DNA from 4 places in the Shewanella colwelliana genome. Region 1 is predicted to be linked to each of the others. Evidence: predicted binding sites of a transcription regulator. Region 1 holds the regulator's gene; each other region holds the start of a gene.
What was found. The regulator sigma-54, encoded in region 1, starts transcription at its own class of promoters, with help from an activator protein. The targets are predictions, from matches to a motif close to GTTGGCACGNNNNTNGNNT.
Positions count from the first base shown of each region.

Region 2: a site for sigma-54 is predicted at 4,818-4,836, ahead of flgA (flagellar basal body P-ring formation chaperone FlgA). Genes of this name have one in related genera too.
Region 3: a site for sigma-54 is predicted at 2,881-2,899, ahead of BEL05_RS10420 (DUF4097 family beta strand repeat-containing protein). Genes of this name have one in related genera too.
Region 4: a site for sigma-54 is predicted at 837-855, ahead of BEL05_RS07455 (flagellar assembly protein FlgT). Genes of this name have one in related genera too.

Region 1 is NZ_MCBT01000043.1:122,763-128,876, forward strand. It holds gene BEL05_RS13570 (calcium/sodium antiporter) at 8-967, shown strand; gene BEL05_RS13575 (KpsF/GutQ family sugar-phosphate isomerase) at 1,007-1,984, shown strand; gene kdsC (3-deoxy-manno-octulosonate-8-phosphatase KdsC) at 1,986-2,537, shown strand; gene lptC (LPS export ABC transporter periplasmic protein LptC) at 2,534-3,091, shown strand; gene lptA (lipopolysaccharide transport periplasmic protein LptA) at 3,078-3,620, shown strand; gene lptB (LPS export ABC transporter ATP-binding protein) at 3,617-4,348, shown strand; gene BEL05_RS13600 (RNA polymerase factor sigma-54) at 4,475-5,959, shown strand; gene hpf (ribosome hibernation promoting factor) at 5,990-6,114, shown strand, end outside.
Region 2 is NZ_MCBT01000018.1:152,634-158,747, forward strand. It holds gene flgE (flagellar hook protein FlgE) at 1-1,004, opposite strand, end outside; gene flgD (flagellar hook assembly protein FlgD) at 1,065-1,868, opposite strand; gene flgC (flagellar basal body rod protein FlgC) at 1,879-2,298, opposite strand; gene flgB (flagellar basal body rod protein FlgB) at 2,301-2,699, opposite strand; gene BEL05_RS07415 (CheR family methyltransferase) at 2,864-3,703, opposite strand; gene BEL05_RS07420 (chemotaxis protein CheV) at 3,839-4,759, opposite strand; gene flgA (flagellar basal body P-ring formation chaperone FlgA) at 4,969-5,676, shown strand; gene flgM (flagellar biosynthesis anti-sigma factor FlgM) at 5,795-6,112, shown strand.
Region 3 is NZ_MCBT01000030.1:76,592-82,705, reverse strand. It holds gene BEL05_RS10435 (GIY-YIG nuclease family protein) at 1-37, shown strand, start outside; gene BEL05_RS10430 (phosphatase PAP2 family protein) at 205-1,029, shown strand; gene BEL05_RS10425 (phosphatase PAP2 family protein) at 1,144-1,971, shown strand; gene BEL05_RS10420 (DUF4097 family beta strand repeat-containing protein) at 2,040-2,807, opposite strand; gene BEL05_RS10415 (class I SAM-dependent methyltransferase) at 3,025-3,807, shown strand; gene BEL05_RS10410 (M14 family metallopeptidase) at 3,817-5,655, opposite strand; gene BEL05_RS10405 (efflux RND transporter permease subunit) at 5,782-6,114, opposite strand, start outside.
Region 4 is NZ_MCBT01000018.1:161,640-167,753, forward strand. It holds gene BEL05_RS07450 (GSCFA domain-containing protein) at 1-792, shown strand, start outside; gene BEL05_RS07455 (flagellar assembly protein FlgT) at 962-2,119, shown strand; tRNA gene BEL05_RS07460 (tRNA-Arg) at 2,198-2,273, shown strand; gene BEL05_RS07465 (UDP-N-acetylglucosamine 4,6-dehydratase) at 2,667-3,857, shown strand; gene BEL05_RS07470 (LegC family aminotransferase) at 3,888-5,045, shown strand; gene neuC (UDP-N-acetylglucosamine 2-epimerase) at 5,038-6,114, shown strand, end outside.

The sequences.
Region 1 (6,114 bases):
AACTTTGATGCTATTTAATATATTTCTACTGATTGCTGGTTTGGGTGCTTTGGTATGGAGCGCCGACAAGTTTGTCTATGGTGCCGCTGCTTTTGCGCGCAACCTTGGCCTTCCTCCAATGCTCATTGGCTTAACCATTGTGGCCATGGGCAGCTCAGCACCTGAAATGTTTGTTGCCGCCACAGCATCAATGGAGGGGATGACCGACACGGCTATCGGTAATGTATTGGGCTCAAATGTTGCCAACATCACCCTGATTTTAGGTATCACTGCATTGTTAGGTGCCATTTCAGTAAGCTCTCAAACGCTCAAACGTGAAATACCCATGATGTTAGCCGCCACCGCGATTGCAGGCTATTTCCTACATGATGGCCAGCTCACACGTATCGAAGGTGTGATGCTCATGACGCTGTTTTTTGGCTTAATGGGCTACCTAATTTGGCATGCCGTGACCAATAAAGAGGTCGATAAGCTTGCCGATGATGCTGACAGTGAAATTCCTAAAGATGTGCCAACGTTAAAGGCTATGCTGTGGTTAGTAGTTGGTATCATTCTGTTACCCATGTCAGCAGACTGGATGGTACAGGGTGCAGTTGGCATCGCCAAAGCTTACCATCTGTCGGACCTTGTGATTGGATTAACCATTATTGCTGTGGGGACTAGCTTGCCTGAACTGGCCGCCTGCGTCGCTGGCGTTCTCAAAAAAGAGGATGACCTGGCCATAGGTAATATTGTTGGCTCAAACTTATTTAACATTCTTGCTGTGCTCGCGCTGCCCGCGTTAATTGCGCCCGGCGCTGTCGATGCCGCCGCTAGCAGCAGAGATTTCTATATGGTAATGGCAACAAGTAGTGCCTTAGCCATACTCATTTTACTAACAGGCAAAGCTCGCCAACTTAAACCTTGGCATGGTGGCTTGTTATTAGTGACATTTATCGCGTATCAAGTGGTACTTTTTCAATCTTAATTTTTCGACTACGCGAACTGACTAAACAGAGAGAACACTATGGTAGATGCAAATCAATTACGCCAATGGGGACGCAATGTTATCGACATTGAGCGTAATGCCCTTGATAACCTGTATCAATATGTCGATTCGCTAGAATTTGTCAAAGCCTGCCAACTTATCCTCTCGTGCACAGGTAAAGTGATTGTGATGGGCATGGGGAAATCTGGCCACATTGGCAACAAAATATCAGCAACGCTTGCGAGTACAGGTACGCCAGCCTTCTTTGTTCATCCAGGTGAAGCCAGTCATGGCGATCTCGGCGTGCTCAGTGAAAATGATATTGTCCTGGCAATCTCTAACTCTGGTGAAGCCAGTGAAATTCTCACCTTGATGCCAGTAATAAAGCGCATGGGATTACCCGTCATTGCCGTCACAGGCAAACCCGAATCAAGCATGGCTAACCACGCTGTGGTGCATCTATGTATCGAAGTGCCTGAAGAAGCCTGTCCACTTGGGTTAGCCCCCACCTCTAGCACCACCGCAACATTAGTGATGGGTGATGCCCTAGCTGTTGCTTTGTTGCAGGCTCGAGGTTTTACTAAAGATGACTTTGCCCTTTCACATCCAGGCGGTAGTTTAGGACGCAAGTTATTATTAAAGGTTAGTGATGTGATGCATAAAGGTGATGAACTACCGCAGGTATCGCAAAATATCTGCATCACCGATGCACTTTATGAAATATCCAAAAAAGGCTTAGGCATGACGGCTGTCGTTAATGATGATGGCCAATTGGCGGGTATCTTTACCGATGGCGATCTACGCCGCGTTATCGATGCCGAAGTTAATCTTAGAACCACCTCTATCAGTGAAGTCATGACCCATGGCTGTGTTACTGTCAGCGATGGCATCTTGGCCGCCGAAGCACTGAAAGTGATGGATGAGAAAGAGATTAACGGCCTAATTGTGACTAACAAGCAACAACAGCCCATCGGTGCATTAAATATGCTCGATATGGTTAAAGCAGGAGTGATTTAATATGTCGCATCAAGGTTTATATGGTCCTGTTAGTGATACCGTATGGCAAAAAGCCAAACAGATAAAACTGCTTATTTGCGATGTAGACGGTGTGTTTTCCGATGGTTTGGTTTACATGAGTAACAGTGGTGATGAGCTCAAAACTTTCCATACCCGCGATGGCTATGGTGTGAGGTCTCTGCTCACCAGTGGTATTCCCGTAGCTATCATCACAGGGCGTAAATCACAAATTGTCGAAGATCGCATGACCGCACTCGGCATCACTCATATCTACCAAGGCGTTGATAATAAGATGGTGCCTTATGAAGCGCTATTAGAGCTTTATCAAGTCAACCCTGAGCAGGTAGCTTATATTGGTGATGATATGGTCGATCTTCCTGTTATGCAGCAAGTTGGCTTATCCGTGTGTGTGGCCGATGGCCATCCCTATGTCAAACAGCATGCAGACATGGTGACTCATATCAATGGCGGTCACGGTGCCCTCAGAGAACTGACCGACCTCATCTTAGTCAGCCAGGGCAAATTTGAATCGGCTCACGGTATGAGTATATGAACAGAGTCACGCTGGCAATTATAGCGTTTTTTGGTACGGCCTTAATTCTCTATTGGCAGGTGCAAACCAAGCGTGGCAATGAAGCGCTGAACATAGATGTCACGGATCGCCCAGATTATGTCATCAATGATCTAAAAAGTGTGCAGTACAATGAACTGGGCCAGCTCAACAGCCGCGTATCAGCCAGCCACATGGAACACTATTCTGATAAGAATATGACCTATTTTACCCAACCGGTATACTTGGTCTATCCTGACGAAGGCAATGCACAGTGGCGTCTACGTTCGACAAAAGGCACCTTAGATAAAGCCAGTGGACGAGTGAAATTAGAAAATAATGTTATCATTGATGCCATTAGCCCTGAAGAGCCTATCCAAACGATAGAAACAACCTATCTAGAGTTAGATCTCAACACCATGATAATGACCTCTGATCGCACCATTCGGATCACTGGTAATGACTTTCTCATTACGGGCAAAGGCTTATATGCCGACCTTAATGCACAAAATGTAAGACTGACGAGTCAGGTAGAAGGAACATATGAAACTAAATAACCTTATTCTTGCCAGCATGCTGACACTCATTAGCTTCAGCAGTGCCGCCAAGGTCAACGACCTCATGCAAGAAGTTAAGATCTCTGCCGCTAGCCAAGAAGCTGACATCAAAAACAATCAGATTATTTTTAATGGTCCAGTTGAAGTCACCCAAGGTTCAATCAAGATCAAAGCCGATGAACTGCGCGCCTTTAGCAAAGAAAATAGCACTGGCCGAATCTTAGTCGCCACAGGTAATCCTGCCACCTACTCTCAAGTGATGGAAGATGGCCGCCCAGCTTCAGCTAGCGCCAAAGAGATCCGCTATGAGCTATCGACTCGCACCTTGACGTTGGTAGGCGATGCAACACTAGAGCAGGAAGGTAGCCAGGTCACAGGCAATCAAATTCGTTACAACATTGAACAACAGCAACTTATCGCAGAAAGTACTGGCAATGACCGAGTGATCACCATCATTCAACCGGAAAATTACCAAGAAGAGATAGATTCAGGCAATGAACAGCAGCCTGAAAAGCAGGAAAAGCAATGAGCGAAAAAACCTTAAAAGCGGTTAACTTAGCCAAGAGTTATAAAAGCCGTGCCGTGGTTCAAGATGTCAGTTTAACCGTTAAAACCGGCCAAATTGTCGGCCTACTCGGACCTAATGGTGCAGGCAAAACCACCACATTTTATATGGTGGTTGGTTTAGTCCAAAGTGATAAAGGGCGGATTTTTATTGATGAGGATGACCTCACTCTTGACCCTATGCACCTACGTGCGCGCAAAGGCATTGGTTACCTACCACAGGAAGCCAGTATTTTCCGTAAGCTTACCGTGCGTGACAACATCATGGCGGTGCTGCAAACGCGCAGCGAGCTCAATAATGATGAGCGCGAAGAGCAACTAGAGCACCTGCTTGAAGAGTTTCATATTACCCATATCAGAGACAGCTTAGGCATGGCCCTTTCTGGAGGCGAACGTCGCCGAGTTGAAATTGCACGCGCTCTGGCCGCTAACCCTAAATTTATTTTGCTAGATGAGCCGTTTGCGGGGGTTGACCCAATCTCGGTTATCGACATCAAAAAAATCATTGAACAGCTCAAAAACCGTGGACTGGGTGTGTTAATCACCGACCATAATGTACGAGAAACATTAGACGTGTGTGAAAAGGCCTATATCGTTAGCCATGGCAACTTAATCGCTGAAGGCACACCTGCAGAGATCTTGGATAACCAACAAGTGCGAGCGGTGTACTTAGGCGAACAATTCAAGCTATAGTTAATTTAGAAGCGCTATAACAAAGCGTATCTCCTTGACCAAAGCGGAGTATGGGTTACCCGCTTACCTCAAGGAATAATCAAGCTTTCTCATTTAAAAAATTAAAATCAAGGGAATAGCAGTACGATGAAAGCGTCACTTCAGCTCAAAATGGGTCAGCATTTAACCATGACTCCACAGTTACAGCAGGCGATTCGTCTGTTGCAATTGTCGTCACTGGAACTGCAACAAGAGATCCAACAAGCATTAGAATCTAATCCGTTACTCGAGTTAGATGAAGAGCAAGAGGGTGCCAACACCGAATCACAGCAAGATGACGGCGATAACTTTGATACTAACTACGATAACAAGATTGAAGTTGATTCCAGCCAAGATAATTCGAGTTTAGAGACGTCTGACGCCCTGACTCAAGATTCCATGCCCGATGAGTTGCCCGTAGATACCACTTGGGATGAGATGTATACCGCTTCCCCCAACTCAAGTTCTGGCGCAATGCGTGATGACGATATGCCTTTCCAAGGTGAAACTACCGAGGGCCTCTACGAACACTTAGAGTGGCAAAAAAATCTCACCCCTTTTTCAGACAATGACTTGGCCATCGCCACCGCAATTATTGACGCTATTGATGAGCGTGGATATCTCACCCAAAACTGTGATGATATTCTTGAAGCTATGGGCGACCCTGAAATAGAGCTCGATGAAGTTGAAGCAGTTTTAAAACGTGTGCAACACTTCGACCCCATAGGCGTAGCCGCTAGGGACTTAAGTGAATGCCTCACGATTCAGCTAACACAATACAGTAATGACACGCCACACATCGACAATGCAAGAATGCTTATCAGCGAACACTTAGACCTGATCGCAGGGCGTGATTTCCGCTTATTGATGCGCAAAACTAAGCTAAAAGAAGATGATCTGCGTGATGCAATTGCGCTGATTCAGACTCTGAATCCACGCCCAGGATTAGCCATTACAGCCAGTCGTGATGAGTACGTGATCCCAGATGTTACAGTGACCAAGAAAAAAGGCCGCTGGGTGGTTGAGCTAAATCCAGATAGTATGCCTAAAATTAATGTTAACCAGCATTATGCGGCAATGGCACGAAGTACCAAGAGCCAAGCTGACGGACAATTTATCCGTGGTCACCTTCAAGAAGCAAAGTGGTTTTTAAAGAGTCTAGAAAGCCGTAACGACACACTACTTAAAGTCACCAACTGCATCGTTGATTTCCAACAGGGTTTCTTTGAATTTGGTGAAGAAGCGATGAAGCCCATGGTGCTCAATGATATCGCCGAAGCGGTTGAAATGCATGAATCCACTATCTCGCGTGTGACCACCCAAAAATATATGCACACCCCACGCGGTATTTTTGAACTAAAATATTTCTTCTCCAGCCACGTTGGTACCGATGATGGTGGAGAATGCTCATCAACAGCGATACGCGCCTTTATTAAGAAGCTTGTTGCTGCTGAAAACCAGAAGAAACCATTAAGCGATAGCAAAATGGCACAATTATTGGCTGAACAAGGGATTAAGGTCGCTCGACGCACCATTGCTAAGTATCGAGAGGCGATGTTGATCCCGCCGTCGAATCAGCGCAAAAGTTTATAATCAACAACTGGAAACCGGAGGAGTAAATTTATGCAAATAAACCTGACTGGGCACCACATCGAGATAACCCAATCTCTACGGAACTATGTTGAAGAAAAATTTACAAAACTTGAACGACATTTCGATCAGATCAATAATGTCCACGTTGTATTAAA
Region 2 (6,114 bases), on a different contig from region 1:
GTCGTCCCGTCTTGTGTCAACTCAGTGACCTCAAATGGTGACGAGTATTGTGTCGGGTTGTTAAAGTTAAGCGTTAACGTCTGTGTACCATCGGTACCAGGACCGAGTACGTTCGCTCCACCAACGCCCAGTTGCTCTGTGGTAATAATCGCTGGATCGCTCCCAGTATAGGCACCGGTATCATTGAATGAAATCGTTGACCCCTTCCAACCGCTGGCATTAACCGCTGTGCCGGTAGCATCAGCCACGCCATCACCAGTTGTGTCACGACCGTAAGTACCAGCAGCGCCCGCTAAGTCGACCTGTTTCCCATCCACTGCGTAGAAGGCAACCCAGTTACTTTCGCCAGTGTAGGCAGCTTCTGGTGGTCGAACGAAATAGGAGGTTAAGATATGAGGCTCACCCAATGAATCATACATAGTCACTGAGGTTGAGTTATTAAAGGTGTCTGGATTGTTGGGATCAAATGCGGCTGGATCTAGCGTCGCTTCACCCGCATTCAGGTTCATCTGAATGCCGATGTTTTCGGTTTTTTGTGGGCTGCCCGCCGTGTCAGGAATCTTAACAGGCTGAGTGGTCGTCAAACTCACCGATGTCGAATTACCGTCTTTATCAACTGGGAAAGTTTGTAAGAAATTACCCGCTGAGTTAACTAAGTAACTGTTTGCATCAACTTTAAATGCGCCTGCACGTGTATACGAAAGGTCTTGAGAGCCCACTTCAGAAGAGGTCACAAAAAAACCACCGCCGTTAATCGCCATGTCGAGTGCATTATTGGTAAACTGCAAACTGCCCTGCTGGAACTGCTGCGCCACCTGTGCCGTCGTCACACCACCACCAACAGTCGTTTTGCTGTTAGCAAAGATTGAATTAGCGTATACATCGGCAAATTCCGCACGGGATTCTTTAAAACCGACAGTATTAACGTTAGCAATGTTATTTGCCGTGGTATTGAGATCTTTCTGTGATGCTGAAATACCACTCAATGCAATGTTAAATGACATAAATCACCTCTTTAAAATTTAAAAAATCGTGTTGGACCTTATGCCCTAACTGTTGCTTATCTATGTTTCAGACACAGCAAGTACATCACCAAGTTTAATACCACCAATGCCTCTGAGGTTTAATATCGCCCCAGTGCTAGCGGTACCCAATGAAACACTCGTTACATGTGCATAGGTTGAAACGGCCAAGTCTTGACTCTCACCATCTACTCGTCCGCTCGCCTTAATTGAATAATTACCGCTGGTAACAGGCTCACCATTTTTATCTAGACCGTCCCAGGCAATATCAATATTGCCTCCGGCACTGCCATCGACAGTATAGGTTTTAACTAATTGCCCTTTTTCATCCTCAATACGTACCGTAATGGTGTCGATAGCCTCTGGGGTGCTGATGATCCCCTTAAGCGATGGATCTTCAGCCGATATATGCCCGGTATCTGAAGGAATCAGGACTTTCTGCCCCACAAGCCCCGAAGCTTGCAATGCCTGGCTAGAGGTCATCACAGTATTAAGATTAACAATCTCTTCATTAAGCTTGGTAATGCCATCGACCGTTGAAAATGATGCCATTTGTGCAATCATTTGATCATTGTCGACGGGTTTAAATGGGTCTTGCATTGACAACTGCTGACTCAATAATGAAAAGAAATCCTCTTGGGTCAGCTCTTGGCTTTTGGCTTCAGGAATACTTGATTCTTCTGGCAAACGAATACCATCAAGAAACGGATTGCCTGTCGTCTGTGTCTGCGTCGTCGTACTGCTGTTTGCAGACGCCCCGCTTGACGATGCAGGTGCTATCCCTTGTCCACTTGTACCTTGAGTACTTAAAGGGGACTGGCTGCTTAGTGGGTTAATGAGGCTCACTACCTACCTCCTAGGATTTGCCAATTCGTAAAGTCTGCTGAAGCATAGATTTCGCCGCTTCAGCTACTTGTACGTTCATTTGATAAGAACGTGATGCAGAGATCATATTTGCCATCTCCTCCATCACATTCACATTGGGCTTATAAATAAACCCATCTGCATCCGCCAATGGATGATCTGGCGAATACTCTTTTTGTAATGGTTTATCACTTTCTACAACACCGGCAACTTTTACCGACTGTGATGTTTGTTGCTGATGGCTTGCTTTGGCCATCTCTGCTTCAAACACTGGGTGGCGGGCGCGATAGGTTTGATCTATGCTGCTGGACACTGAATCAGCATTAGCGATATTACTGGCAGTAGTATTCAGACGTATCGACTGCGCCGACATACCTGAACCTGCAACATTAAAGATATTAAATAAGCTCATCACTAATTTCCTTTAAGTGCTTTTTTCATGCCAGCAAATTTGCTGTCTAGAAAACCCAAAGACATCTGATACTCAAGCGCATTTTGCATAAACTCAGATTGCTCTTGTTGAATATCAACCGTATTACCATCGCCCGTGTCGGGCTGATTGGGTACGCGATAACTAATATGTTGCTGCGACAACGCTGCCAAATCGAAATGTTTACTATCACTTTTGCTCATGGAGAGGCCGCCTTGAGTGGTCCTTGCTGCCTGAAGCGCTTTGTCAAAATCCAGATCTTTGGCTTTGTAGTGAGGTGTATCGGCATTAGCGATATTGGACGAGATCACTTGAGCACGGGCAGAACGTATACCTAACGTATACTGATGCACCCCTAATGCCTTATCAAAATTAATCGCCATAAAATTGCCTCCTCATACAGATGCAATAAATAAAGCAATAGTCATGCCAAAAAAGTATTAGGTGAGCATTATGATGAAGGAGGAATATTCAGCCATAAAAAATGCCAGTAAATTACTGGCATATACGACGAAAAATCAAAGATAAAATGTATAAAACTATGTAATTAGGTACGCTTTTGGTAATAGATGCCTGGATTACACCGTACCATGTCAAACTCTTCGGTTAAGCCAGCGATTGACTCTGATGCGCCCAAAAACAGGATCCCTTTAGGGTTAAGTGCGGCAGCAAATTGCCGCAGTATTTTCGCCTTTGCCTCAGGCGCAAAATAGATCAGTACATTACGGCAAAAGATAATGTCAAACTTACCCAGCAAGGTATAACTCTCAAGCAAATTGTGGGCCCTAAAATTAACGAAGCGCTTAACGTTTGGCTTGACCATCATAGTTCCACTGCCAGTCGATTCAAAAAACTGCCGCTTACGCTCATCTGATAGTCCGCGACCGAGAGCCAAATTATCATACTCAGCCGTTTTACAGCGTTCTAGCATTGACGGTGACAGATCGGTCGCCAAAATCGACGCGCTGCCAGGCAAGGCCCCCGGTTTGCGCTGTTGATACTCTAATATGGTCATTGCCAAAGAATATGGCTCTTGACCAGACGAGCAGGCCGCCGACCAAATTTTTATGGGACGACCAAGCCGAGAGTATTCAGGCAACAAGGTATTGGATAATAACTCAAACGGATAACGGTCCCTAAACCACAATGTTTCATTGGTGGTCATGGCATCGATGACTTCAGCCCTTAACTGACGCTCAGTGGGCTTCATCGAATGCTTTACCACCTCTGACAATGAGGGTAGATTGTATTTCCCCATTAATGGGGCAAGGCGACTGCGAACCAAATATTGCTTATTGTCTCCCAGCACGATACCGCTGTGCTGTTCAAGAAAAAGCCTAAATTGATTGTACTCTGCTTCAGCAAGTGATTTATTCGGCACCCTGATATCCCAATATCAAAAAGAAAACACGCTACAAGTTACACTATAGCAAGCGTTAAAGAGCTGTGCGTTATACATGAGCTAACTCATTGATACAACCCAAACTCTTCAAAACTAGTCCGAAATAACAATGACTTCAAACTAAAGACTTAAGTGCTTATTCACTGCAGCTGCTAGCTCATCTGGATTAAACTTGGCAATAAAATCATTGGCGCCGACCTTTTCGACCATGGCCTGATTAAATACACCACTCAATGATGTATGCAACACGACTTTAATATCCTTGAGTTTCGGATTATCTCTGATCTCTGCGGTGAGTGTGTAGCCATCCATTTCAGGCATCTCAATATCCGAGATAATCAACGGAATCTCGGTCGCTACATTATCCATCTCAGCCGCTACACTTTTCAACTTTTCTAATGCTTCTCTGCCATCTTTAGCAGTGTCAATCTGCAAACTTAACGATTCAAGCGCACGAATAATCTGCTTGCGCGCCACCGCCGAGTCGTCAATAACCATAATATGGAAATGACGCTCTCTATCTATAGTCAGTTTCTCATCAACTTCCTGACTTATCTTAGTCTTAACCGGAGAGATTTCATCAAGGATCTTCTCAACATCCAAGATTTCAACTAGTTCGCCTTCAATTTCAGTGACCGCAGTCAAGTAAGAGTAACGCCCAGCCCCTTGAGGCGGTGGCAATATCGCTTCCCAGTTCATGTTAATAATGCGCTCAACAGACTTAACAAGGAAGCCCTGAACACTTCGGTTGTACTCGGAAATGATGATAAAACAATTCGCGGTATCTTCTATTGGACGGCCACCAGTCGCGGCACTTAAATCAATTACCGATATTGTTTGTCCACGGATATGAGCCACACCGCGAACAAATGGGTTTAGCTTAGGAAGTCCTGTTAATGGTGGACATTGTAATACTTCTTTTACTTTGAATACGTTAATACCGAACCTTTGCCGCCCATTTAACTTAAACAACAAAAGTTCTAAGCGGTTTTGTCCAACAAGTTGGGTACGTTTGTTAACTGATTCAAGAATACTCGACATAATGCCTTTGCCTTGTTGCCCTGTGAATGCTTACCTGCACTCATCCATATTAATGAGTATAGGCATACTAATTGCTTTATCTACCTATATGACAACCAGACCTCAAATTTGTCAAATTTATGACACTAATTTCTATCAAAAAATGTCAAAGATTCAGGTCGCCCACAAAGTATAGGCGTAATCTGGCTAATCAAGCTAGTCTATTCAATATGAAAGTAAAATTAATATGCTTCTTAATCGTTTCACTCTCCATTGCGCCAGTCATCGCCGCAGAAGAAGCGAGTGTGCCTTCTTTATCGACCATCTCACGTTTAGCTATAGCGGTTGTCGAGGAAAAGATAACCGCACCCAGTAATGCAAAGGTTAAAATTAGCCCCCAAAGCCTAGACAATAGGCTATCACCACCGCTTTGTAATTCTCCCCTCACTGCCGAAATAGCCAGTGATAGAGCGATTAGTCGCAATAACACAGTCAAAATTAGTTGTGATACCGCCAGCTTGCAATACCCATGGCAAATATTTATTTCTGTCCGAGTCGATATATTATTTCCTGTAGTGGTAGCCACAGATACACTAGGTCCAGGTGATCTTATCAGCGCAGACCAGGTGACATTAGCTTACGTTGAGCAAAGCACCCTTAGAGGACAACAATTTGATGCGGTTGACAACGTCACTGGCACCCGCGTTAAACGCAGAATAGCGCCAAACCAACCCATCTTTAGCAGCAACCTCTGCTTTGTGTGTGCTGGTGACATGGTTTCAATCTACGCGCGCTCAGGTAACTTTGAGATAAAAACCACAGGGGAAGCGATCAGAGACGGTAATTTGGGCGATAGAATTCAAATAAAAAACAGTAGCTCACATAAAACTATAGATGCCATCGTCGTTGGCGTGGGCAGTGTGGAAGTTAGAATGTAAGATAGGTGATTTTAATTGCAGGAAAATCTATACTAATTTAAATTTTTTGTCTAAAGCTTTAAGAATAAGTGCCGATACACAAGTATGTTGATCTCATTTACTCAAATTGGAATACAAAATGGCTATTGATATTAAGCACGTAAATACGGGCACACATAATAGAGTTGGCACCTCTTCAGCTAATAAATCACAGCAGAGCTCAAGCCAAGCAGCTGGTGCAGCGGCTCAAACGGTTAAAGGTGATTCAGTTTCAATCACGTCTCAAGCGCAGCAACTTCAAAGTGCTCAAGCTAAGCTCAATGATATCCCAGAAGTAGATATCAAAAAGGTAGAAGAAATTAAAGCTGCCATTGCTGAAGGTCGTTACAAAATCGACGCAGAAAAGCTGGCAAGTAACATCGAACAGTTTGAAAATGAATTAAGGGATCTCAATTAAGC
Region 3 (6,114 bases), on a different contig from region 1:
TGCAAAACTTGCATTGATACAAAGTGATGCAAGCTAAATACCTCTTGGAAATATATTTTTATTAATTATTTTCAACAAGTAACGTAAAAAAACTCGCTAACCCGCTAAATAAATCATGTCATTCTTTAGTATAATGCCAACACCGCTTTACTTGGTGGTAACAATTCATTAATGTAACCTCCCTTTGTGTAATTTAAGATACTAATGGGTATAACATTCCAGGCAACGGCTCAAGGAGTGCCGGCGCAAGATAAGTATCAAGGACGAGAATACATCGGATTATTGTTGGTCATGTTGAGTTTTCATCTGCTGACACTAAACAACGCAACCAATTTAAGTGTGTTCCAACTCTTCAATCAACTGCCTGTTTACCTTCCTGATTGGCTGTTGCTTACCATCACAGATCTTGGCAATGGCGTCACCTTAGGTGTGATCACCCTCTGTTGTATCGTTAAACGTCCTGAATTACTGTTAAGGGTTATTGTGGCGAGTGCTCTCTCTCTGATCTTAGTCCCTATGTTAAAACAGTATTTTGATGCACCTCGACCCGCGGTATTGTTAGAGACGCTTAATATTGTTGGTGAAATCAGGTTGAAACATAGTTTCCCTTCCGGACATACCGCCAGTGCTTTTCTATTTGCTGGTACGCTATTTTTTGCCTATCAACAACGCAGTATTAAGTTGCTAGCCATTAGTTTTGCCACGCTAGTTGGGCTATCACGCTTAGCCGTTGGCGCACATTGGCCACAAGACGTCATTATGGGGGCTTTTGTCGGCTTATTCTGTGCGGCCTGTGCGGCGCAATTACCAAAGCTAACACTCAATCTGCGTAATCACTGTTATCTGTTGAGCTTTCTTTGGTTGGTGCTGGTTATTTGCGAACTCGACAAAAGTTTTGATAAAGAGCTTATTTGGCAAGTATTGTTATTGCGCTGGGGGCTGCTGTGCCTAGCTGGCCTGCTCATTCTTCGACAATATCGCACACTGACTTTTCCTAGTGCTAAACGAAAGCCCCAGTATCCAGCATAAGCAAGGAGCATAGGCGACCTGTACAGCCTAAAACTCGACAATAACCTAGGACATTCACGCTTCCTTCACAACCCACAGGGTAAACTGGTGCCTCAGCATTATGCGAGGCACCTTATGAGTCGTTTATTTTCAAGCAACATAATCTCTACCACTGGCAAAAAAACCTTGCAAAACAGGGCGTTTATAGTACTGCTGTGCACTCTATTTGTTTGTTATCTATTGATGTTAAACCAGCATATTAACTTAGCTACGTTTAGGCTTATTAATGACAACTCACCAGAAATCTCGCCTTGGCTGCAATGGGTTATCACAGATCTTGGCAATGGCGTCACACTAGGTGCGGTTATGCTGTGTTGCTTAATCAAACGCCCAGAGCTAACCCCGCGAGTGCTCTGTGCCAGCATACTATCACTTGCTTTATTGCCATTACTTAAACAGTATTTCGATGCGCCACGACCAGCAGCCGTATTGGATATACTTAATGTTGTAGGTGAGGTGCGCACCCAGCATAGTTTTCCTTCTGCTCACAGCAGCAGCGCCTTTCTGTTTGCAGGCACTTTAATGCTTGCAGGCCAATTTTCTCGCTACCTATGGCTTTTCATTCTCATGGCATCCATGGCCGCTGTATCACGCGTTTTGGTCGGAGCACACTGGCCCATAGATGTCGTTGCGGGGGCAATGACGGGCCTATCTTGCGCCTATTTTGCGTCACATGTGCCACTGGTTCGTCTACCTAAAAATGCCATATTAATTATATTCTCGGTAATTCTAGTCACACTGATTAGTTGTGAATTATCTGAAAGTATGGATAAAAATATTATTTGGCAGGTTATCGTTATGCGGTGGTCGGTGATAGGTTTGGCTTCAATCTTACTGGTGCCAGAGCTTAAGCGCTATTTTTACATCGAACGTAAACAGCGTGGGGTCATCCCCTCGCTTTAGGAGGGCAGCGGCTAACTTTCTCTTTAGCGTTACACCATCGACAAAAGTTAGCCTCCGCGCCGGGAAGTCTAATTCATGCTGACAGGGCCATTAATATTGTTAAAGCTCAAATCCCCCGAACCTGCTTCAATGATATTCAGCCCTTGAGTATTGCTTACTTCGATTCCGCCAGAACCATCATCGATAGTCACTTTGCCTGCAATATCAACAACAGTCATGGCACCCGAACCATCATTGATCACAACATCACCCTTTACTTTGCTAACTTCAATACTGCCAGAGCCATCATCCAGATTGATGTTGCCATCGACATTAGCCAATACAATGCTGCCAGAGCCGTCATCGATCACCACATTTTTGCCACCATCAATGTCAATACTGCCTGAGCCATCTTTGATAATCATGTTGGCATCAATCCCTTTAATATCAATACTGCCTGACCCATCTTCGATATCTAGCATCATGGATGCAGGCACCTTCATGACGATATCAATATAGGGTGATGAGCCATTGAATGACACACGATAAAAGGAGTCAAAATTTGCCACTAGCTTAGCTTGGTCGCCATCACGCATTAAAGTTAGCTCAGGTTCTACGCCGTCATACCCATATATATTCGCTTCTAAGGTGATCTGAGTTAAGCCCTCTACCCCCTCAATGGTCAGTGCCCCCGATCCAGTTTCAGCTTCCAGCCCATTCAGACCACTCGCATCTAATGACAACGCTGAGGTTCGATGATAATCAAATGATTCCATGCCAGCACCGTTAACATTAATAATGCAACCGCTTAAACCAAAAGTGAGTGCTGCTGACAATACTAAGGGACGTAAAACCATAATGAATCTTCCTTATTAAATCTTATGAACTGATTTTGTTAGCTATTTTTATCTATTGCAATGAAAAGCTTATTAGCAGAAACCATGCCAACACTGTATCTATATGTTTTAGTTATGTTATATTTTCATTAACACCAAATAGAATTAGCAACACCATCACTTAGTTGTGTAAAGCACTAGATCTTGGTGAAAAGCCTAATAGTTAAGGAGACTGTTAATGGACTATCTTACCTTGAATAAAACGGCATGGGATGAGCGCGCTAAAATCCACCTCGCCTCCAAGTTTTATGATGTGCCAGGCTTCATCGCAGGCAATACCTCGTTGCAAGAAATAGAACTTGAAGCGCTAGATGTGCAAGGCAAAAGCCTGTTGCACCTACAGTGTCACTTTGGGTTAGACACGCTATCTTGGTCAAGGCTTGGCGCCAACGTCACAGGTGTTGATCTCTCATCTACCGCCATTGAACAAGCCAGAGCTTTGGCTCGGCAATGCCAACTGCAGGCTGACTTTATCTGTAGTGACATCTATCAAGCCCCTGCCCAGTTGACGCAGCAGTTCGACATTATATATACCTCATACGGCGTATTATGCTGGCTGCCGGACCTGCAACGCTGGGCCGATATCATCGCGGCGGCACTCAAAACTGGTGGGCTGTTTTATATGGCTGAGTTTCATCCGGTACAGGCATTAATGGAAGGCTACAGCTACTTTGCCCAAGCAGAACCTGATGTTGAGCAAGAGGCCACCTACACAGAAAACAGCTCTTCTAAAAAACATACCATGGTGACATGGCCACATTCACTGGCCGATGTCGTCACCGCGCTGTTAAACGCGGGCCTTGAGATAACCGCACTCAAAGAGTTTGACTTTAGCCCTTACGATGCGTTCGAAGGACTCGTTGAAGGCCAAACATCGAGTGAACGCCCCCGATACTATCTAGTGCACCAAGGACAAAATGTACCACTTGTCTACACAGTGTCTGCAATAAAAAACCGATAAAAAAGCATCCTAATTACGTAATACCGGATAAGCTAAATAGGCTCGGTCATAATAAGGGCTGCGTTCATAAAACCAACGCAGCCTTGCTTGAGCATCACTAGCAAAAGCAGTATCTTGCAACGCCTTATCAAACTCCGCCTGCAAGCTTGGATCTTCCGCTAACATCTTGGCAGCCATTGGCTCAACAGCGTAATGTTCAATGTATTCTGTCCGCGTAAAGATAGGGTTGAAAAATCCCCATTGGAACAGCGAGTCTGGCGATTGAGGTTCGAGTAGTAAAATAGCCAGATCCCCAAGCGGTTGTCGCGTGTCAATTTTGACAGTACCAGCTGGTAGCTGGGTGGTCACAACCTTAGATGAGACCTCAGCTGTCACACGCTGACGTCCTTCATAATCTTGGCGGGCAAACTGCGGTGCACTAAACTGATACTGGCTTAATGAGATCGACTTAGACTGCTCAAGCCTGGTCATACGAATGCCATGGAGCTCGAGTCGCCCGATCACCTCAGTCCATTGTGGGGGAATATAGTATGTTGATGGACGGTTGACCTTAATATCGGCCAATGTATTACCGATCACAGGTAAGTTTTTATAGAGCTTAGGTTTGCCACTCCAGCGCACAACCTGTTCGCCACTAATCACGCTATCTTCTAGCGTGTAATCAATACCTTTAAAATCCCACCCAGCTTTCTGCTGTTCTGATTGCCAGGTTAGCGTTAGTCGCTCGCTATATCGATAACTATCTTGCTTAATGGCAGACTTAAGCGTCGTTGCTTGTTCACCCACTAATTTAAGCGTTGCTTCAAGCATCACATACGTCCCTAAAACCCTTTGCTTAAAAGGTTTTAGACTATGATTTTCAATTAAGATAGTGGGAAGATGCCGTGCATCACCATAACCATTAGAGAAGCGTGGACTGGCATTCCATAAAGATAGACCTTTGCTCATATCACGGTTATCCATGGCAAACACCAGCGGTCCGGGTTGATGCCCCTGACTTTGCAGCGACGCCTCGACAAAGGGACGGTATTGCTTATCTAACCAGCGAAAACTCGCAGGACTTAAACCTTGAGCAAGGTTGTAGCCGAAAGTAACGTCGTACTGATAATCGATGCCATCGGTGACATGCACATCAATATAAAGATCTGGTTGCCACTGATTAATCGCTATCAGCATATGCTGCATCTCTAGGGTGTCAGCCTTAGCATAATCTCGATTGAGGTTAAGGTTATTTGCCGTGGTGCGCCATCCCATATCAACAGGACCACGCTGATTAACACGGTTAAACTGGCTACTACGCTCGTGGCCATCCACGCTAAAAATCGGCACAAACAGTAAGTTTGCCTGTTCGAGTAGTGCACCTTTATTTCCCAGAACAATATCTCGCAGCAGCATCATACCCGCGTCTTTGCCATCAATTTCGCCCGCATGAATCCCAGCCTGAACCATCACTGTCGGCTTGTTATTAGCCGCTAAGCTCTCTGGCGTTTTGGCACCATTATCCGAGGCAATAATCATCCAGATATCACGCCCCTGAGGACTCTTACCCAATGACACTTTTTTCAATTTGTCGGTTTGAGCAATTAACTTATCGAGCCAAGCAAAGGTTTCAACATAGCTTGGACTGGTTTTCAGCCCATCGCGTTCAAAAGGGGTCGCCCACTCATCATCGGCGGCCATTAACAGGGATTCGCTGTCACCATGCCATGGCTCCATTGGTGGCAAAATCGCATCATTAATATATGTATTGGCTAACTGTGGGGTTGTTTCGGACTGCACGTCGGCACCGAGCACATAATAGCTGTTAACGCAGAGCAGCAAAGCGAGGGTTTTAGGGAGCGCACGCATGATATATTTACCTAAAGGCTTATTATTAGGCAGATATCTTTAATGAAAACCTGCTTGAGTGCAACACCCAAACAGCAATAAAAAGCCCAGCAGATGCTGGGCTTGTTGTGCTTAATAATCGTCGACTTACTTGTCGCTACTCGACGCGCCTTTTCTTTCTCGCTTACTGAAAATACGCTCAACAATAACGAAGAAGATAGGGATAAAGAAGATCCCCATAAAGGTTGAGCTCATCATGCCACCCAATACCGCAGTACCAATCGCATTCTGGCTACCAGAACCAACGCCACTACTAATCGCAAGCGGCACAACCCCTAAACCAAAGGCAAGAGAAGTCATCAAGATTGGACGTAAACGAACTCGCACCGCATGCAGGGTCGCTTCAACCAAACCTGCACCTTTTTCATAGAACTCTTTAGCAAATTCCACAATCAAAATGGCGTTTTTCGTCGCAAGCCC
Region 4 (6,114 bases), on a different contig from region 1:
ACAGAAGAAGTCGAATGTGACGAAGAGTTTCTCGAGTCCGTTAAAAAACTTACAGAACACTCTTTAGATGAGCCAAGAATTGATCTGACGCTCTTTGGAGATAGTCATATGGGCAAACTATCAACTGCATTTGATAACATCAACATGACACACTGCGGCGGCATGGTGATGAATGGCTCTGGTTTTTCTCAAAAGAAATTTTCCTTGTGTGACACCGAGTACTTCGTTCCCCTAGAGAATGCCATGTCAAGAAAATTGTGGTCGGTGATATTTAGTAACTTAAGTCGCCATGAACAACAAAGCCCTCCACTAACTTCAACTATTATAACCAACTTAGGGCTACAAACTCATCAAAACGTCTCTAGGTTTACCACTTGGCTCCAGAATTCTTATCCACAAGGAATAGCCGAAATAACGCTAAAAGAGTTCGTTGATTACTTCTATGACGATCTCACTGAGCAGCTTTCTATCATATTGAAGCTTCACGAAAATGGTCACAAAGTTGTTGTGGTATCCGACCCACCTTTTAGCCAGTATTTCGAAGAATCTAAAGGTATGAAAAACATTATTTATGCTTATTTTAATGCAATGGAATACATATGGACTGAATTCGGTATTACCTTCTTCAATGCAGCAAGAGCTTTCGATGAAGAAATAACAGATCCTGAAAATTATTTATCGACAGTCAAATACGCAGACAACCAGCATGATTGGATTCACGGCAATGAAAAATATTATGCTTGGCTAGCAGACAAATTATCAACCCTAATAAAGCAAGAGACAGAAGCCTAAATAGTGCCGGTTAAAAGTGTCTAACGTTATACTCACTGATTTGTTTAGGCACACTTATTGCTTATGCATTAGAGAGCTAGCGCGATGTCTAAATGTGATGGCCTAACGCCATCATTTTGGCACCTCAACATAACTTAGCGCCATAGATAACAACGATTGAGACAGAACCATGAAGCCACTACACCTACTGATCATCATTACTGCGTTAATGCATTTTAACGTTAGCGCGCAATGGATTGAGGCAACAGGCCAAGCAAAAATCATCAATGGCAATATCACACAAGCTCGAGAAGATGCCATTGAACAAGCGTTAAGCTACGTTGCGTTACGCTCTGGTGGTAGTTTCTCAAGCGAACAACAAACACAAAATGGTAGACTTACCCAAGATAAGTTTTCAATGTCTAATCAAACTCAGGTTTCTCACGTTGAATTGCTTAATGAGCGCATAGAAAAACAAACTCTTACCGTCAACCTTCGTGTAGATATTATTACGTCAACAGATGAAAAGTGCCATTTAGACCCGTTGAAAGCCGCCATATTAGTACCTCAGGCTCAAATTAGCGATAGAGCCCAATTACGTTATGGCAACCTTGGAAACTTACAAAAAGCGATGTCAGAGCGACTCGGCTTCATCATGCGTAGCCAAGCCAAAGCCAGCTTCCCAAATGTTCATGCTAATGAACGGCTAGACATTGAGCAGTCCTTGGTCGATATTCGAGGTTATCGCCTCCCCAGCTGGTTGAGTGAAATAACAGACAGCCAATATGTGTTGTTACCTGAAATCATTGATATTTCAACAGATCCCATCGAAGCTAGTATGTTTGGTTTATGGGACAGCTACCCACAACGTCAATTTCAACTTCGCTTATCACTTTATCATGGCATTAGTGGCGAGCAGATTTGGAGCGAATACTACAATTCACCAGCATTGTGGGAGTTTGAGAAGCAAATAACCGTACCAGCGCACAGCAATCGCTTTTGGGCTTCCAGTTACGGTAAAAACATCGATAGTGTATTGATGCAGGCTAGTGAAGATATCGATAACGTCCTAAATTGCCGCCCACTGCTTGGACAAATCGTCTCTCGGCAAAACAATAGAGTGATCATCAATCTTGGCCGTAACAATGGCATTAAAGTCGGTGATAGTTTCCAATTAGTGCTGCAACAAAATCTGCCTGATAGACTCGACAATATGAGAGCCGTTGCAGGAAAAAGCCGGGCAACGATTAAGATTGATCAGGTCACACAAGAGAGTGCCACTGCAGTGCTAGAAGGCGCAAATGCAGCGCTTAATATACAAATTAACGACATTGCGATCAAAATATAACAGACATTTAGTGCACTATTTAAGCAACTAAATCTAAAGCCTTTTCATCGAGATGAAAAACAGTATAATCACTGACGTCTCCCTATAGCTCAACAGGATAGAGCAGTCGCCTCCTAAGCGATCGATCGGGGTTCGAGTCCCTGTGGGGAGACCAGCTTTACTTTATAGTTTTAGATGATTTAAATACTGATTACTGTCGATAGATATTCTTACAAACTTCCTTATAATCTCTTTTTAGCTTGATAAGTGTCAGGTTTTTGCCGTAATTATTGTGTGCTAATTAGCACTCATGAGTGGTCGCCAATCCGTCATAAAAATTATTACTTTAAAATCATAAACTTAATCTAGCTGGCTTTCTTAACCTCATTAATATCAATCGGAATGCCCAGTCATTAACAGTCCATTTTCTTGGCTCAATTTTTGCTTGTTAAATTTAACCCTAAAATATTGAACTACGTATACAAGGTAAGCTTTCGTTATGACTTATAGTCACTTAAGATTACTAACTATAATTTAGTTAAAGTATTTATTCCTATTTGGTAGCACAATGACGAACATGTTGAGATTGATTGGAAGAGAAAAAGCCCTTTTCGCATCAGACATCAGACATCACACCTCTATGCTGAATGAAGAGATCAATCGTTCTCGTTTTTTAGTTTTGGGGGGAGCTGGATCTATTGGTCAAGCGGTTGTTAAAGAGATCTTTAAGCGTTCTCCTTTAAAACTCCATATCGTTGATCTCAGTGAAAATAATTTAACCGAATTGGTCAGAGATATCCGTAGCTCTTTTGGCTATATTGCTGGCGACTTTCAAACGTTTGCACTAGATATCAACTCAATTGAATACGATGCCTTCATCGATCAAGATGGAAAATATGACTACGTACTAAACCTCTCTGCACTGAAGCATGTAAGAAGTGAAAAAGACCCTTTCACCTTGATGCGCATGATCAATGTGAATGTTTTTAATACCGACAAAACCATAAAGCAATCTATCGCCAAGGGTGTTAAAAAATATTTTTGTGTTTCAACTGATAAAGCTGCTAATCCGGTGAATATGATGGGCGCGTCAAAACGGATCATGGAAATGTTCTTGATGCGACGCAGTGAACAGATTTCTATCTCCACAGCCCGTTTTGCTAACGTCGCCTTTTCTGATGGTTCTTTACTACATAGTTTTAACCAACGCATTTTAAAACAACAACCAATCGTCGCCCCGACTGACGTAAAACGCTATTTTGTTACTCCCCAAGAGTCTGGTGAGCTTTGTTTAATGTCTTGTATATTCGGCGAAAATAGAGACATTTACTTTCCTAAACTAGATGAATCAACTCACCTTATATCCTTCGCCGACATTGCAACTCGCTATCTCGCAGATAGAGGCTATGAAGCTTATGTTTGTCACTCAGAAGAAGAAGCGAGGGAGCTATCATTGACTCTGCCCGCTAAAGGCTTGTGGCCATGCTATTTCACTGTAAGTGATACATCTGGAGAGAAAGATTTCGAAGAGTTCTTTACTAATAAGGAGGTTCTCGATATGGGAAGCTTTGCCGAATTAGGTGTTATCAAGAATAAATTGGAGTATGACTTAGGGTTAGTTGAACTATTCGAGCAAAAAATTCAATCAATGTTATTTGAGAAAACATGGAGTAAGAAGCAATTGGTTGACCTTTTTTCTTTAATATTGCCCGAGTTTGGTCATAAGGAAACAGGGAAGTCTCTCGATGAAAAAATGTAAATCAACTGAATTTTTCAAGGTATTAAACTAATGTATTCATTGATTGAATTTATTCGCGAAACTTATCAAACCAATAAGTTTATTCCGTTGCATGCACCTACATTCCCAGGAAATGAGCAAACATATGTCGCAGAGACTATTGAGAGCACTTTTGTCTCTAGCGTAGGGCGATTTGTAAACGAATTCGAACGTAAAATTGAAGATTTTACAAAGTCTCCCAAAGCCGTCGCCACCTCAAGTGGCACCAGCGCCTTGCATACAGCTCTATACATGGCTGGCGTCAAGAGCGGCGATCTGGTCATCACCCAAGCTCTTACTTTTGTCGCTACCTGCAACACTTTATATCACATGGGTGCAGAGCCTGTTTTTGTCGACGTTTCAACGAGAAGCTTAGGTTTAAGCCCTATAGCCGTACAAGCATACCTTGAAGAATATGCCGTAGTCGATGAACTTGGGTTATGTACTCATAAAGAAACTGGCCAGATCATTAAAGCTATTATGCCAATGCATACGTTCGGACATCCTGTAGAGCTCGATGAACTTAAACTAATTTGCCAGCAATGGAATCTAATTTTAATTGAAGATGCCGCTGAAAGTTTAGGGTCTTTCTACAAAAATAAGCATACAGGCACCCTAGGTGAGTTTGCTGCGCTCAGTTTTAATGGCAACAAGATCATTACTACAGGAGGCGGAGGTATATTGTTGGCTAACGATATCGTTAATGGTGATCGTGCTAAACATATCACGACAACCGCTAAGGTCTCTCATCCATACGAGTTTTACCATGATGAAGCCGGCTTTAATTATCGAATGCCTAATTTAAATGCTGCACTAGGTTGTGCGCAAATGGAAAGCCTTCCCCTCTTTATTGAACAAAAGCGGGCATTAGCAAAGCACTATCAAACTTTCTTTGAAAAAAGCGATCTTGAGTTCGTTACAGAGCCAGATTATGCCACCTCGAACTATTGGTTAAATGCTGTTATCTGTCCAGATTTACGCTATCGAAATGAAATATTAAAAGCCACCAATGATGCCGGAGTAATGACCCGTCCTGTATGGCAATTAATGCATAGATTACCCATGTTTAAAGATGCAATGCGAGGCCCGCTGACGAATTCGGAGCTTATCGAATCTCATCTGATTAATCTGCCGAGTTTTCCAACAAACCTGGAATCAACTTATGCCTAAAAAAATTGCAGTATTTACAGGTACAAGGGCTGATTATGGATTGCTCTATTGGTTACTTACAGACATTAAAGCTGAGGAAGAGCTCGTTCTTCAATTAGTTGTTTCTGGTAGCCATCTTTCACCTGAATTTGGAAATACATTCGAACAAATAGAAACGGATGGATTTAAAATTGATGAAAGAGTTGAGATGTTACTTTCATCCAACTCCCGAGTCGGAATAGCTAAAAGCGCGGGACTCGGTATGATTAGTTATGCTGAAGCGCTAGACAGATTAAAACCTGATGTATTAATAATATTGGGTGATCGGTATGAAGCATTAGCTATTGCACAAACAGCGACTATTCTTGGCATAACTATATTACATATACATGGTGGCGAAATTACTGAAGGGGCCTACGATGATGCATTTCGACATGCTATCACGAAGCTCAGCCATGTTCATTGCACCTCAACAGAAGCTTACAGGCAACGCGTTATCCAAATGGGGGAGATGCCCGATAGTGTACATAATGTTGGTGCTATAGGGTTAGATCACATCCATCGCAGTAATTTGATGACGATAGATGAACTTTCGGCATCACTGAACTTCAATTTAAATACTCCATACTTTTTAGTCACATATCATCCGGTGACACTGATTGATGAGCCAGCAGACGCCACATTTCAGTCTTTACTGTCAAGCTTAGATAAGTACCCATCACATCAAGTGATTCTAACTTACCCAAATGCAGACAATGGCTCTAGGGCCGTCATTTCTATGATTGAGGAATATAGTCGAGAGTCAAACGGAAGGGTCTTAACAATCCCCTCATTAGGGCAAACAAGATACCTAAGTGCGGTAAAACATGCTGCTGCGGTTATCGGTAACTCTTCTAGCGGTATTATAGAAGTCCCCTCTTTTAACATCCCAACCGTTAACATAGGCGCACGACAACGTGGACGCCTTGCAGCAAGTAGTGTTATCACATGCCAACCCAATACCAAATCGTTAACAGATGCGATAAATCAGGCTCTTATTAAATTACCAGAACTCAAGCGCTGTAAGGTAGAGAACCCCTATAGTCAAGGC